Regions from separate parts of the Mesorhizobium sp. WSM4840 genome, predicted to be linked through region 3. Evidence: predicted binding sites of a transcription regulator. Region 3 holds the regulator's gene; each other region holds the start of a gene.
What was found. Region 3 encodes PhoB, which activates phosphate uptake and scavenging genes when phosphate is short. Its sites were predicted from a motif close to TGTCATNNANCTGTCAT; they were not measured.
Positions count from the first base shown of each region.

Region 1 (3,673 bases), on a different contig from region 3:
GCTTCACATAAAGATGGAAGCCGCCATAGATGGCCGAACGGTCGCGGGCCGAGAATTCGCGCGACGCCTCGTCTGCATAGCTCCACTGGTCGAGCAGCGAATTCGAGACCCGGCCGGGTAGCAGGCTGGGTTCGGCCGCGGTACGGAAGATGACGCGGGCGTGGGTGGACGCGGTGCGGGTGATCTCGGCCCACAGCGCATTGAGCTGGTCGTCGGTCATCCAGTCCTGGGCGTCGAGCAGGACGAAGCGGTCGACCGAACCGGCATCCTTGCCGGCGAGGAATTCGATCAGATTGGTATGGTGGACGGCAACGCGGTCGACATTGTTGCGGATCGTATTGTAGTTGCGCTTTTCAAGATAGGCGGGCAGCGCAGCCTCGCCGGGATTGGGATAGCGGCGGGCAAAAGCCTGCCAGGCGAAATAGTTATTCTGTAGCGGAAAATCGCAGGCGAGCTTTTCCAGCCGGGCCTTCAGCACGCTGGCCATGGTGCCGTCGCCCGAGGTGATCAGCGAATCGTACTGGGCCGGCGGAATGCCGAGGCCGAACAGCGAGGCTTTTCGCGATGTTGCCCATTTCAGCAGCGGCTTTTCGAAGACCGGCGCCAGCTCCTCGTCGAAGAAGCGGCGCTGGTCGGCGAGGCTTTTGGCTTGCATGATGGCGGCCGGATCGACGCCGAAGAATTTGGCGGTGCGATGGCCCATGGCAATGAACAGGCCGAGCAGGCCGGTCTGGTAGAAATTGTGGTCGAAGACGGCGATGCGCCGGCGCCGGCGCCAGTTGCGATGTTCCCAGTAATGGCGGCTGACCGGGTCGAGATGCGGCGCGATGAAACGGTCGTAGGCTTGCGAATTGTGACGGGTCTCGGCAGCGCCGAAGAAACGGAACAGGTCGCCCTGCGACGGCAGATGGCGCACCGCTTCGAGCTTCATGCGGTTCAGCGCGATATGGGCGGCGTTGAGATCGACGGCGTCGATCCGTTCGGGTGACCGGGTGAGATAGGCAAGGATGTTACAGCCGCCCGAGGCGATGGTGACGACGCGGTGGCCCTGGCCAAGCTGCATCGCCTCCATGTCGACGTCGGGGTCTTCCCAGATTTGCGGATAGACGAGGCCGGAAAACAGCAAGGCGAAGAGCCGCTCGGAGAGGCCGGCCTTAGACAGCGGGCGGTTCTGGTAGACGGCCTTGCCAACTTGCTTGCCGCGGCGAAAAACCAGTTCTCCGGAAAGATCCGTCATGACAAGGCGATTCCCCGTTTGCTCTGCCGCAAGCGGGTAGCGCTCAGCGATGACAGATGGATGACAGCAGCCGGCTTGCTGTAGCTCGCAATATCATTTGGCACCTCCAGCCATGCGTCCGCAGCTTACACCGAAGACTGCTGGAGCCACGCAACCCTCAAGTGAGTGATCCAGACCGGACCAAAAATGTAGATGGCGAACATGCGAGGCAAAGTCTTCCCCAGAAGGACGTTGGTCGAATCAGTCGTATGGTATGCTGCCCAGGCGCCACGACCGGTCGCCTGATCGTTAAAGCCACCTGAAAAAAGACCTACGATCATGAATGCCATCACCAGCGTGGTGATCACGGGTCCTGTCTTCATGGTGATCTGAGCTTTCGAGAGTGAAGTTATATAAAAAAAGATACTAAACGTGGCAAAAAATACAGACAGCATAGATCGTGTTGAGAAAAGATTGCACTGATCATTGAGGGTGCCGTGCCATTGGCTGATCTGGTTGTATGTCGCCTGATTTCCCGGCCATAGCCAGCGGAGGGCCGGAGTATCGCGAAATGGACATGTGTAGGCCGTAGGCAGGTGCGGTATGACAAGCCAAGTCATCGCTGATGCAGCAACCAAAAGACAGAAAGCAGCGAGTGTCGCTCGGCCGCGCCAGCGCATTTTCTGAGCGTCTTCTTCGGAATTCGACATGGCTTGCCCCCAACTATGACCCTGATGGTGCATACGCGGCCTGTCAATCTTTCGGTTGACCCTACAGTTTACCAAACCCACCCGGCGTCGGCGTCGTCACGATGACGGCTTCACCGGCCTCGAGCAGCGTCTGGTCGCAAGCCTTGAGGACTTCGATGCGGCCATCCTTGCGGCGGACCTTGGTCGAGCCGACCTCGCCATCGCCGCCGCCGTCCAGGCCTTGCGGCGGGCGGTTGCGATGTGAGGACAGGATCGCGCATTCCATCTTTTCGAGGAAACGGATGGTGCGCTCGGTGCCGTCGCCGGCACTCCATTTGCCTTTGCCGCCGGAGCCCTCGCGGATGTGGAAATCCTCGAGCAGGACGGGGAACCGCAGTTCCAGCACTTCCGGGTCGGTCAGGCGCGAATTGGTCATGTGGGTGTGGACGCCGGAGGTGCCGGCAAAGCCGCGACCGTTGTTCATCCGGCCTGCCGGCGAGCCGGAGCAGATCGTCTCGTAATACTGGTACTTTTTGTTGCCGAAGGTGAGGTTGTTCATCGTGCCTTGCGCATTGGCCATCGCGCCCATGGCGCCGAACAGCGCATTGGTGACATGCTGCGAGGTTTCGACATTGCCGGCGACGACCGCGGCCGGGTAGGTCGGCTTCAGCATGCAACCCTCGGGAATGATGATGTTGATTGGTCTCAGACAGCCGGCATTCATCGGGATCATGTCCTCGACCATGACGCGGAAGGCATAGAGCACGGCTGCGCGGGCGACCGGCTCGGGGGCGTTAAAATTGTTCTTCATGACCGGCGAGGTGCCGCTGAAGTCGACGGTCGCCTCACGCTTTTTCCGGTCGACCGAGATCTTCACCTTGATGACTTGGCCGGTGTCGGTCGGATACTCGTATACGGAACTGTCGGGCAGCCGCTCCAGTACACGGCGCACGCTTTCGGCGGCATTGTCCTGGACGTGAGCCATGTAGGCCTCGACGACATCAAGGCCGAAATGCGCGACCATCTTGCGCAGTTCGGCAACGCCCTTTTCGTTGGCGGCAATCTGCGCCTTGAGGTCGGCAATGTTCTGGTGCGGATTGCGCGCGGGATAAGGGTGGTCGGTGAGCAGCGTCTCCAGTTCCTTCTCGCGGAACCGGCCGCGATCGACAATGCGGAAATTGTCGAACAGCACGCCTTCCTCGTCGACCGTGGTGGCGAGCGGCGTCATTGAACCGGGCGCGGTGCCGCCGATGTCGGCATGATGACCGCGTGAGGCAACGTAGAAGAGGATCTCCTCCCCCCTTGAGGGGGAGGTGCCGCCGAAGGCGGCGGTGGGGGTCGCTGCGGCAGCGCTCGACGCCCTTGCGGTGCCGTCTGCGGTGACCCCACCCGGCCGCTTCGCGGCCACCCTCCCCTCGAGGGGGAGGGAAAAGACCGGCGTCACCACCGTGATATCAGGCAGATGCGTGCCGCCATTGTAGGGCGCGTTGAGGGCAAAGACGTCGCCGGGGTGGATGTCGCCGGAGTTCAGCCGGATGATGGTTTCCACTGAACGGTCCATGGAGCCGAGATGCACCGGCATGTGCGGCGCGTTGGCGACCAGCGCGCCATGGCGGTCGAAGACGGCGCAGGAGAAATCCAGCCGTTCCTTGATGTTGACGGAATAGGCAGTGTTCTGCAGCGTCACGCCCATCTGTTCGGCGATCGACATGAACAGGTTGTTGAACACCTCCAGCATGACCGGATCGGCCTCGGTGCCGAGCGCCGC
Region 1 covers NZ_JBVVQD010000004.1:116,112-119,784, forward strand. The annotation lists gene AC0L3I_RS08095 (BtaA family protein) at 1-1,237, opposite strand, end outside; gene AC0L3I_RS08100 (hypothetical protein) at 1,363-1,926, opposite strand; gene AC0L3I_RS08105 (hydantoinase B/oxoprolinase family protein) at 1,988-3,673, opposite strand, start outside.
Region 1: the regulator PhoB is predicted to act here: its motif matches at 1,287-1,303, upstream of AC0L3I_RS08095 (BtaA family protein).

Region 2 (3,673 bases), on a different contig from region 3:
GCAATCGCCGGCGCCACGGCATAAGGCCATATCAACAGTGTGCGGTAGGGGCCTTTGCCGCGCACTGCCTTCTCGGCCATGACCGCAAGCAAGAGGGCCACACCCATGGCAACGATCGCCGTCGCAAGCGAAAACACCACCGTGACCTTGATCGAGTTGAGGTAGGCCGGATCGGCCAGCACCTTGCGGAAATTGGCGAACCAGACGAACTTGGTCCTCAGCCCGAACGGGTCTTGCCTGAGCATCGACTGGTAAAGCGCCTGACCGGCCGGCCAGTAGAAGAAAACCAGTGTTATGGCGAGTTGTGGCGCCACCAGCAGGAAGGGCAGGATCTTATTGGGAAAGACGATGCGTGGAGACAGGCTGATTTTCCCTCGCTATCCAGGGGTCGCCCACGCGAGCTCGCGTGGGCGATATTCCAATCGACCAACCGAGATAATCTCGTCAGTTCTCCAGCGCTTCCTTGATCGCGGCGTTGCCGCGCGTGACCGCATTGTCGAGCGCCTGCTGAGCGGTTTGCTGGCCGGCCAGCATCTTCTCGAACTCCTCGTTCTGGATATCGCGCACCTGCGGCAGATTCGGCAGGCGCACGCCCTTCGAATTGTCGGTCGGCGCCTTGCCCGTCATCTGCAGAACGGGTGTCTCGCGGCCGGGGTTCTTTTCATAGAAGCCTGATTTCTTGGTCGCCTCGTAGGCGGCGAGCGTCACCGGCAGGTATCCCGACTTCTGGTGCAGATATTCCTGCACATCGGTCTTGGACAAGTAGGCGAAGAAGGCCGCGACGCCCCTGTATTGCTCGTCGGACTTGTTGCCGAATACCCACAGGCTGGCACCGCCCGGCGTGGTGTTCTGCGGCGCGCCCTTGGCGTCGCTGTCGTAGGGAAGCTGGCCGATGCCATAGTTCATGCCGGATTTGACGATGTCGCCGAGACCGCCTGACGATTCGGTGAAGATGCCGCATTCGCCGGCAAGGAAGATCTGCTTGGCTTCGGAGGTGCGCCCGCCATATTTGAAGGTGCCATCCTTGGCGAGGTCTGCGAGCGCCTGGAAGTGGTTGACGAAGATCGGCGCATTGATCTTGAGTTCGACATCACCGCCGGCCAGACCGTTCTGCTGGGTGGCCCAGGACACATCATTCCACGCCGCGAAATTCTCCAGATGGATCCAGGTCAGCCAGGTCGAGGTATAGCCGCATGAGGCGGCGCCGCTCGTCTTGATCTTCTTGGCAGCTTCCCACACCTCGTTCCAGGTCTTGGGCGGGCTGTTCACGTCGAGGCCCGCTTTCTGGAAGATGTCCTTGTTGTAATAGAGGATCGGCGAGGAGGAGTTGTAGGGGAAGGACAGCATGGTGCCGTCCGGCTTCGAATAATAGCCGACGATGCCGGGCAGATACTGGCTCTTGTCGAAGGTCAACCCGGCACCGGTCATCACCTCGGCCACCGGCTTGATCGCACCCTCGGCCGCCATCATCACGCCGGTGCCGACATCGAACACCTGGAGGATATCTGGCGCCTGTCCGGCGCGGAAGGCAGCGATGCCGGCATTCAGCGTCTCGGGATAGGTGCCCTTGAACACCGGAACCAGCTCATAGTCGCTCTGACTGGCGTTGAAATCCTTGGAGATCTTGTCGACGACCTCGGCGTTGGCGCCGGTCATGGCGTGCCACCAGCTGATCTGCGTGACGGCGAAGGCGGAGGTGGTGGAAAGCAGGGTCAAAGTGGCGGCGACACCGGCCGCGAAGCCGAAGAACTTCATGTTTCATCTCCCGTTTTGTCATTGGCGAAAGGGCACTCTCGCAAAGGCAATATGTGCCGCTGGTGACAATTGGACAACGGTTTTGTTGCGGATCAATGAACTCGATCTCGGCCTCAAAATGGTGCACGTTTCGAAATGAGAGCTGATGGAAAGGAATTGCCAAGCCGGCTTACGGTTCGAACAAGCGACGGAGATCGGCGCGATCGCCGGCGCCTAAAGCGCGTCGCGTTTGAATGGATGCGACGCGCTTTAGGTTCTTGTTTTAATGCATGTCGTTATCGCACTGCGCACCCTCGGGTCAGGCCCTGGGTCAGGCCCGAGGGCATGCTTGTGCGCGACATGCATTAGTCCGACTTGCCGAGCGCCGTCTCGACCAGCCGCTTGGCATCCGGGCTCGACCACTCGGCAGGGCCGTTCATGTGAGCGATCAGGCAGCCTTCACCGTCGATCAGCATGGTGACCGGCAGGCCGAGCGCCAGGCCGCGCGTCTTGAGATCGTTGAACAGCGCCATCGTCGAATCACGGTAATAGCCGAGCGCCTCGACGCCGATTTCCTTGAGGAACTTCTTCGGCTTGGTGTCGTCGCCGGCATCGACATTGACCGCGACGACCTCGAAGGCGTCGCTGCCCATTTCTTTCTGCAGCGCGTCGAGCGCCGGCATTTCGGCGCGGCACGGCGCGCACCATGTCGCCCACAGATTGAGCAGCACCGTCTTGCCGGCATGGTCGGCGAGCGTCATCGGCTTGCCGCCAGGGTCGTTGAAGGCAAGGCTTTTCAGCGATTGCGGCGGATCGGCCGGCAAGAGTGCGGCAACCTGGCCGGTGGCAGCCGCCGCGACCGTCTTGGCGCGGTCAGCCTTGGCGGCGCAGGCGACATCGTCCTTGCTGTCGTCAACGGCGACTTGAGCGGGCGCGTTGTTGCCAGAACCGCTCTCGCTGACATATACCGCGACCGCGCCGGCCAGCACGCCCGCCACCAAAGCGGCGAGGATGAGGCGCGGGGCCGGAAAAAATTGATTGCCGTCTGCCATTTTTAAAAACTGCTCCGGAGCACGGGTTATAGCGATGAGCGACAAGAAGGCCAGCAACCAGATGTGGGGCGGACGTTTTGCCTCGGGTCCGGCCGCGATCATGGAAGCGATCAACGCGTCGATCTCGTTCGACCGCAAGCTCTACGCGCAGGATATCAGAGGCTCGATCGCCCATAGCGAGATGCTGGCGCAAACGGGCATTATTTCGGCGGCCGATCAAGGAAAAATCGCTCACGGGCTGAACACGATCCTGGCAGAGATCGAAGCCGGCACGTTCGAGTTCTCGACCAGGCTGGAAGACATCCACATGAATGTCGAGGCTCGCCTTGCGGAACTGATCGGGCCGGCCGCCGGCCGCCTGCACACCGCCCGTTCGCGCAACGACCAGGTGGCGGTCGATCTTAGACTGTGGGTCAAGGACGAGTGCTTTCGCGTCGCCGAGGCGCTGAAGGGGCTGATCGCGGCGTTCCTGGAACGGGCCGAGGAGCATGCGGCAACTGTGATGCCTGGCTTCACCCATATGCAGGCGGCGCAGCCGGTGACCTTCGGCCACCACTGCATGGCCTATGTCGAGATGTTTTCGCGCGACCGGTCGCGTGTTCGCGACGCCATCGAACGGATGGACGAAAGCCCGCTCGGTGCCGCCGCCCTTGCCGGCACCAGCTTTCCGATCGACCGGCACCAGACGGCCAAGGCGCTTGGCTTCCGCGAACCGATGCGCAACTCGCTGGACAGCGTTTCGGACCGCGATTTCGCGCTGGAGTTTTTGGGGCTGGCGGCAATCTGCGCGACGCATCTGTCGCGGCTGGCCGAAGAGATCATCATCTGGTCGACGCCGCAATTCGGCTTCGTCAGGCTATCGGACTCATTCTCTACCGGCTCCTCGA
Region 2 covers NZ_JBVVQD010000035.1:64,946-68,618, forward strand. The annotation lists gene ugpA (sn-glycerol-3-phosphate ABC transporter permease UgpA) at 1-362, opposite strand, end outside; gene ugpB (sn-glycerol-3-phosphate ABC transporter substrate-binding protein UgpB) at 445-1,755, opposite strand; gene tlpA (thiol:disulfide interchange protein TlpA) at 2,100-2,786, opposite strand; gene argH (argininosuccinate lyase) at 2,821-3,673, shown strand, end outside.
Region 2: the regulator PhoB is predicted to act here: its motif matches at 1,818-1,834, upstream of ugpB (sn-glycerol-3-phosphate ABC transporter substrate-binding protein UgpB).

Region 3 (3,673 bases):
GCAGCGGAACCATCGCCCCTTCGATCAAGATGAAGGGCGACAAGGTCTCTGTTCATTACGGCGAGAAGCGAGCTCTGTTCGACGTGGATCTCGATGTCCGCGAGAACCAGGTGACGGCGTTGATCGGCCCATCGGGCTGTGGCAAGTCGACCTTCCTGCGGTGCCTGAACCGAATGAACGACACCATCGATATCGCGCGGGTGAGCGGCAAGATCACGCTCGACGGCGAGGATGTCTACGACCCGAAGATCGATGTCGTCGAGCTGCGAGCCCGCGTCGGCATGGTATTCCAGAAGCCGAACCCGTTTCCGAAGTCGATCTATGAAAACGTCGCCTACGGTCCGCGCATTCACGGCCTGGCCAGGAGCAAGGCCGAGTTGGACGGCATCGTTGAATCGAGCCTGAAGAAGGCCGGCCTGTTCAACGAGGTCAAGGATCGCCTGCTCGAGTCGGGTACCGGTCTCTCCGGCGGACAGCAGCAGCGCCTGTGCATCGCGCGCGCCATCGCCGTATCGCCGGAAGTGATCCTGATGGACGAGCCCTGTTCGGCGCTCGATCCGATCGCCACCGCCCGCGTCGAGGAACTGATTGACGAACTGCGCCAGAACTACACGATCGTCATCGTCACCCATTCGATGCAGCAGGCAGCGCGCGTGTCGCAACGCACGGCGATGTTCCATCTCGGCTATCTGGTCGAGGAGGGCGCGACCGACAAGATGTTCACCAACCCCGACGACAAGCGCACCCAGGACTACATCACCGGCCGGTTCGGCTGAGCGGTCCGGCGGCGAATTTCGAACACGAGGACAGTATCATGGGTGAACACACCGTCGCATCTTTCGACGAGGAACTGGAGCACATCGACAGGCTGATCCGCGATATGGACGAGCTCGCCGCCGCGATGGTCGCAGCCTCGATCCGCGCGTTGCTTGCATCAGACAATGCGATGGCGCAGCGCGTCGTCTCGGACGACGCCATCATGGATGCGCGGCAGCGCGAACTCGACGATAGTGCGATCACGCTGATCGCCAAGCGGCAGCCGATGGCGCAAGATCTGCGCGCCGTGGTTGGCGCAATCCGCATGGCCGGCGATCTCGAGCGCATCGGCGACCTGGCCAAGAACATAGCCAAGCGGGTCAGCGCAGTCGGGCAGAGCGCCACGCCGCGTAATCTCTCGCACGGTATCGACGCGATGGCGGATCTCGTTCTTGTGCAGCTCCGCGGCGTGGTCGAGCACTATGTGTCGCGCAATGCCGGCGCGTTGAAAGAACTGCGCGCCGACGACCAGAAGATCGACGTGAAATACACGGCGGTTTTTCGCGAACTCCTGACCTACATGATGGAGGATCCGCGCAACATCACCGCCTGCACGCATCTTCTGTTCTGCGCCAAGAATCTCGAGCGTATCGGCGATCACGTCACCAACATCGCCGAAAACGCCTACTATGTCGTGACCGGGCAGCAATTGCCGGCGGATCGCCCGAAGCTCGACGAAACGACGATGTCGGCGCCGGCGACATGACGGGGGTGACCGGTCGATGATCGCGCCACGCATCATGGTGGTGGAGGACGAAGAGCCGCTGGGCGTCCTCCTCCGCTACAATCTGGAATCCGAAGGCTATCAGGTCGAGGTGGTGACGCGCGGCGACGAGGCCGAAATCCGGCTGCAGGAAAACGTGCCCGATCTTCTGGTGCTCGACTGGATGGTGCCGGCGGTTTCCGGCATCGAGCTTTGCCGACGCCTTCGGATGCGCCCCGAAACCGAGCGGCTGCCGATCATCATGCTGACCGCACGCGGCGAGGAGAGCGACCGGGTGCGCGGCCTCTCGACAGGGGCCGACGACTACCTGGTCAAGCCGTTCTCGACACCGGAATTCATGGCCAGGATCAAGGCGCTGCTGCGCCGCGCCAAGCCCGAAGTGCTGTCCAGCGTGCTGAAGGTCGGCGACATCATGCTCGATCGCGAATCGCACAGGGTCTATCGCAAGAAGAGCGAGATCCGGCTCGGGCCGACCGAATTCCGGCTGCTCGAATTCATGATGCGGCACCCAGGTCGGGTCTTCTCGCGCAGCCAGTTGCTCGATAATGTCTGGGGCGAGACGATCTACATCGACGAGCGCACGGTGGACGTCCATGTCGGCCGGTTGCGCAAGGCGGTCAACAATGGGCGCATGCCCGATGTCATCCGCACCATCCGCGGTGCGGGCTATGCGATCAGGGAAGACTAGCTGATATTCAGGTGATGCCGGCCTGCGACCGGCGATTTCCTGCGCTTCCGGTACTTACCCAAAAGTACGCTCCGTTCCGGTTCTCGGAACTCGCCCAGTCTGGTCGCTTCGCGCCCGTCTTCGAGCCCGGCGCGGCCTGACCTGAATCTCAACACATCCCCAAGTCGCATTCCGCCTTTGTTCCTTGCCTTCGGACTCACGCCACGTCCTTCCTGATCGTGCCGGACTTCCCTTGCGCGCCCGGCGCGAAAATCTCCTGGTCGACGAAGCTCAGCGCTCGCAAGGCGCAGCCTTCGCGGATCAGCGGCAGCTCGTTCGTCTCGGTGTCGAAGGAAATCGAACCCGAATGCTGGCCGCCGGCGGTCTGGGCGATGGCCTCGCGCAGGGCCGGCTCGATCAGGTCGAAGGCGGCAGCGCTGGCGCCGACCATGGCGACCGGCGCCGGATCGATCAGCGCGAACAGGCTGCCAAGCCCGAAGCCGAGCGCTTCGCCGGCCTTGCGGTAGGCTTCGCGCTCCGGTCCGTCCGTCTGGCGCGCCCGGGCCGCCAGTGCCCGCATCTCGGCGTCGCTGACATCGGCGACCGGCTCTGCGTTCTCGCTCAATTGCCTTGCGTTGCGCCAGATGGCGTAGTTGCCGGCATAGGCCTCGACGCAGCCGCGCCGCCCGCAGCGGCAAAGCGCGCCGCCCGGCCGATGAATCATGTGGCCGAATTCGCCGCCCGAGGAATGGGTGCCGGTGAACAGTTCGCCCTTCAGCACCAGCCCCATACCGATGCCGTGCGAGAGCAGGATGGCGATGAAATCGTCGCGATAGCGATCCGGGTCGCGCCAGCGCAGCGCCACGGCCATCATGTTGCAGTCGTTCTCCATGATGGCCGGGATGCCGAACTCGCGTTCCAGAATGTCGGCGAAGGCGATGTTCGTCTGCGGCGTGATCGGCGACCACAACATGGCGCGCGCATGCGAATCGGTGATGCCCTGGATCGCCAGCGCGATGCGGGCGACGCTTTGGACGTCGAGGTCGGGGTCTTCGATCCGGCGCCGCACGATGGCGACACATTCGTCGATCAGCTCGTCGCGCGACATGGTCAGCGTGTCCAGCCGGCGCTGTTCCTCGGCGACCACCTGTCCGGCATAATCGATGACAGCGACCGACAGGAAATTCAGCGACAACACGACCGCCAATACCGCAGCGGCTTCCGGTTTGAGGCTGAGGCCGACCTGCGGTCGGCCGCGTTTCATCGAAACGGTCTCGCTCGCCTTGCTCTCGGTCAGGATGCCTTCCTGGATCAGGTCGGAAGAAATCGCCGATATGGTCGAATGACTGAGGCCGGTGGTTGCTGCGATCTCGGTCCGTGACGGCTGGCCGGCCCGGCGTACGGCCGAAATCACCATCGCCCGGTTGCGCCGGCGCAAATCGTCATGGCGGATTCCAACCGACATT
Region 3 covers NZ_JBVVQD010000001.1:58,269-61,941, reverse strand. The annotation lists gene pstB (phosphate ABC transporter ATP-binding protein PstB) at 1-776, shown strand, start outside; gene phoU (phosphate signaling complex protein PhoU) at 815-1,522, shown strand; gene phoB (phosphate regulon transcriptional regulator PhoB) at 1,539-2,228, shown strand; gene AC0L3I_RS00310 (ROK family protein) at 2,425-3,672, opposite strand.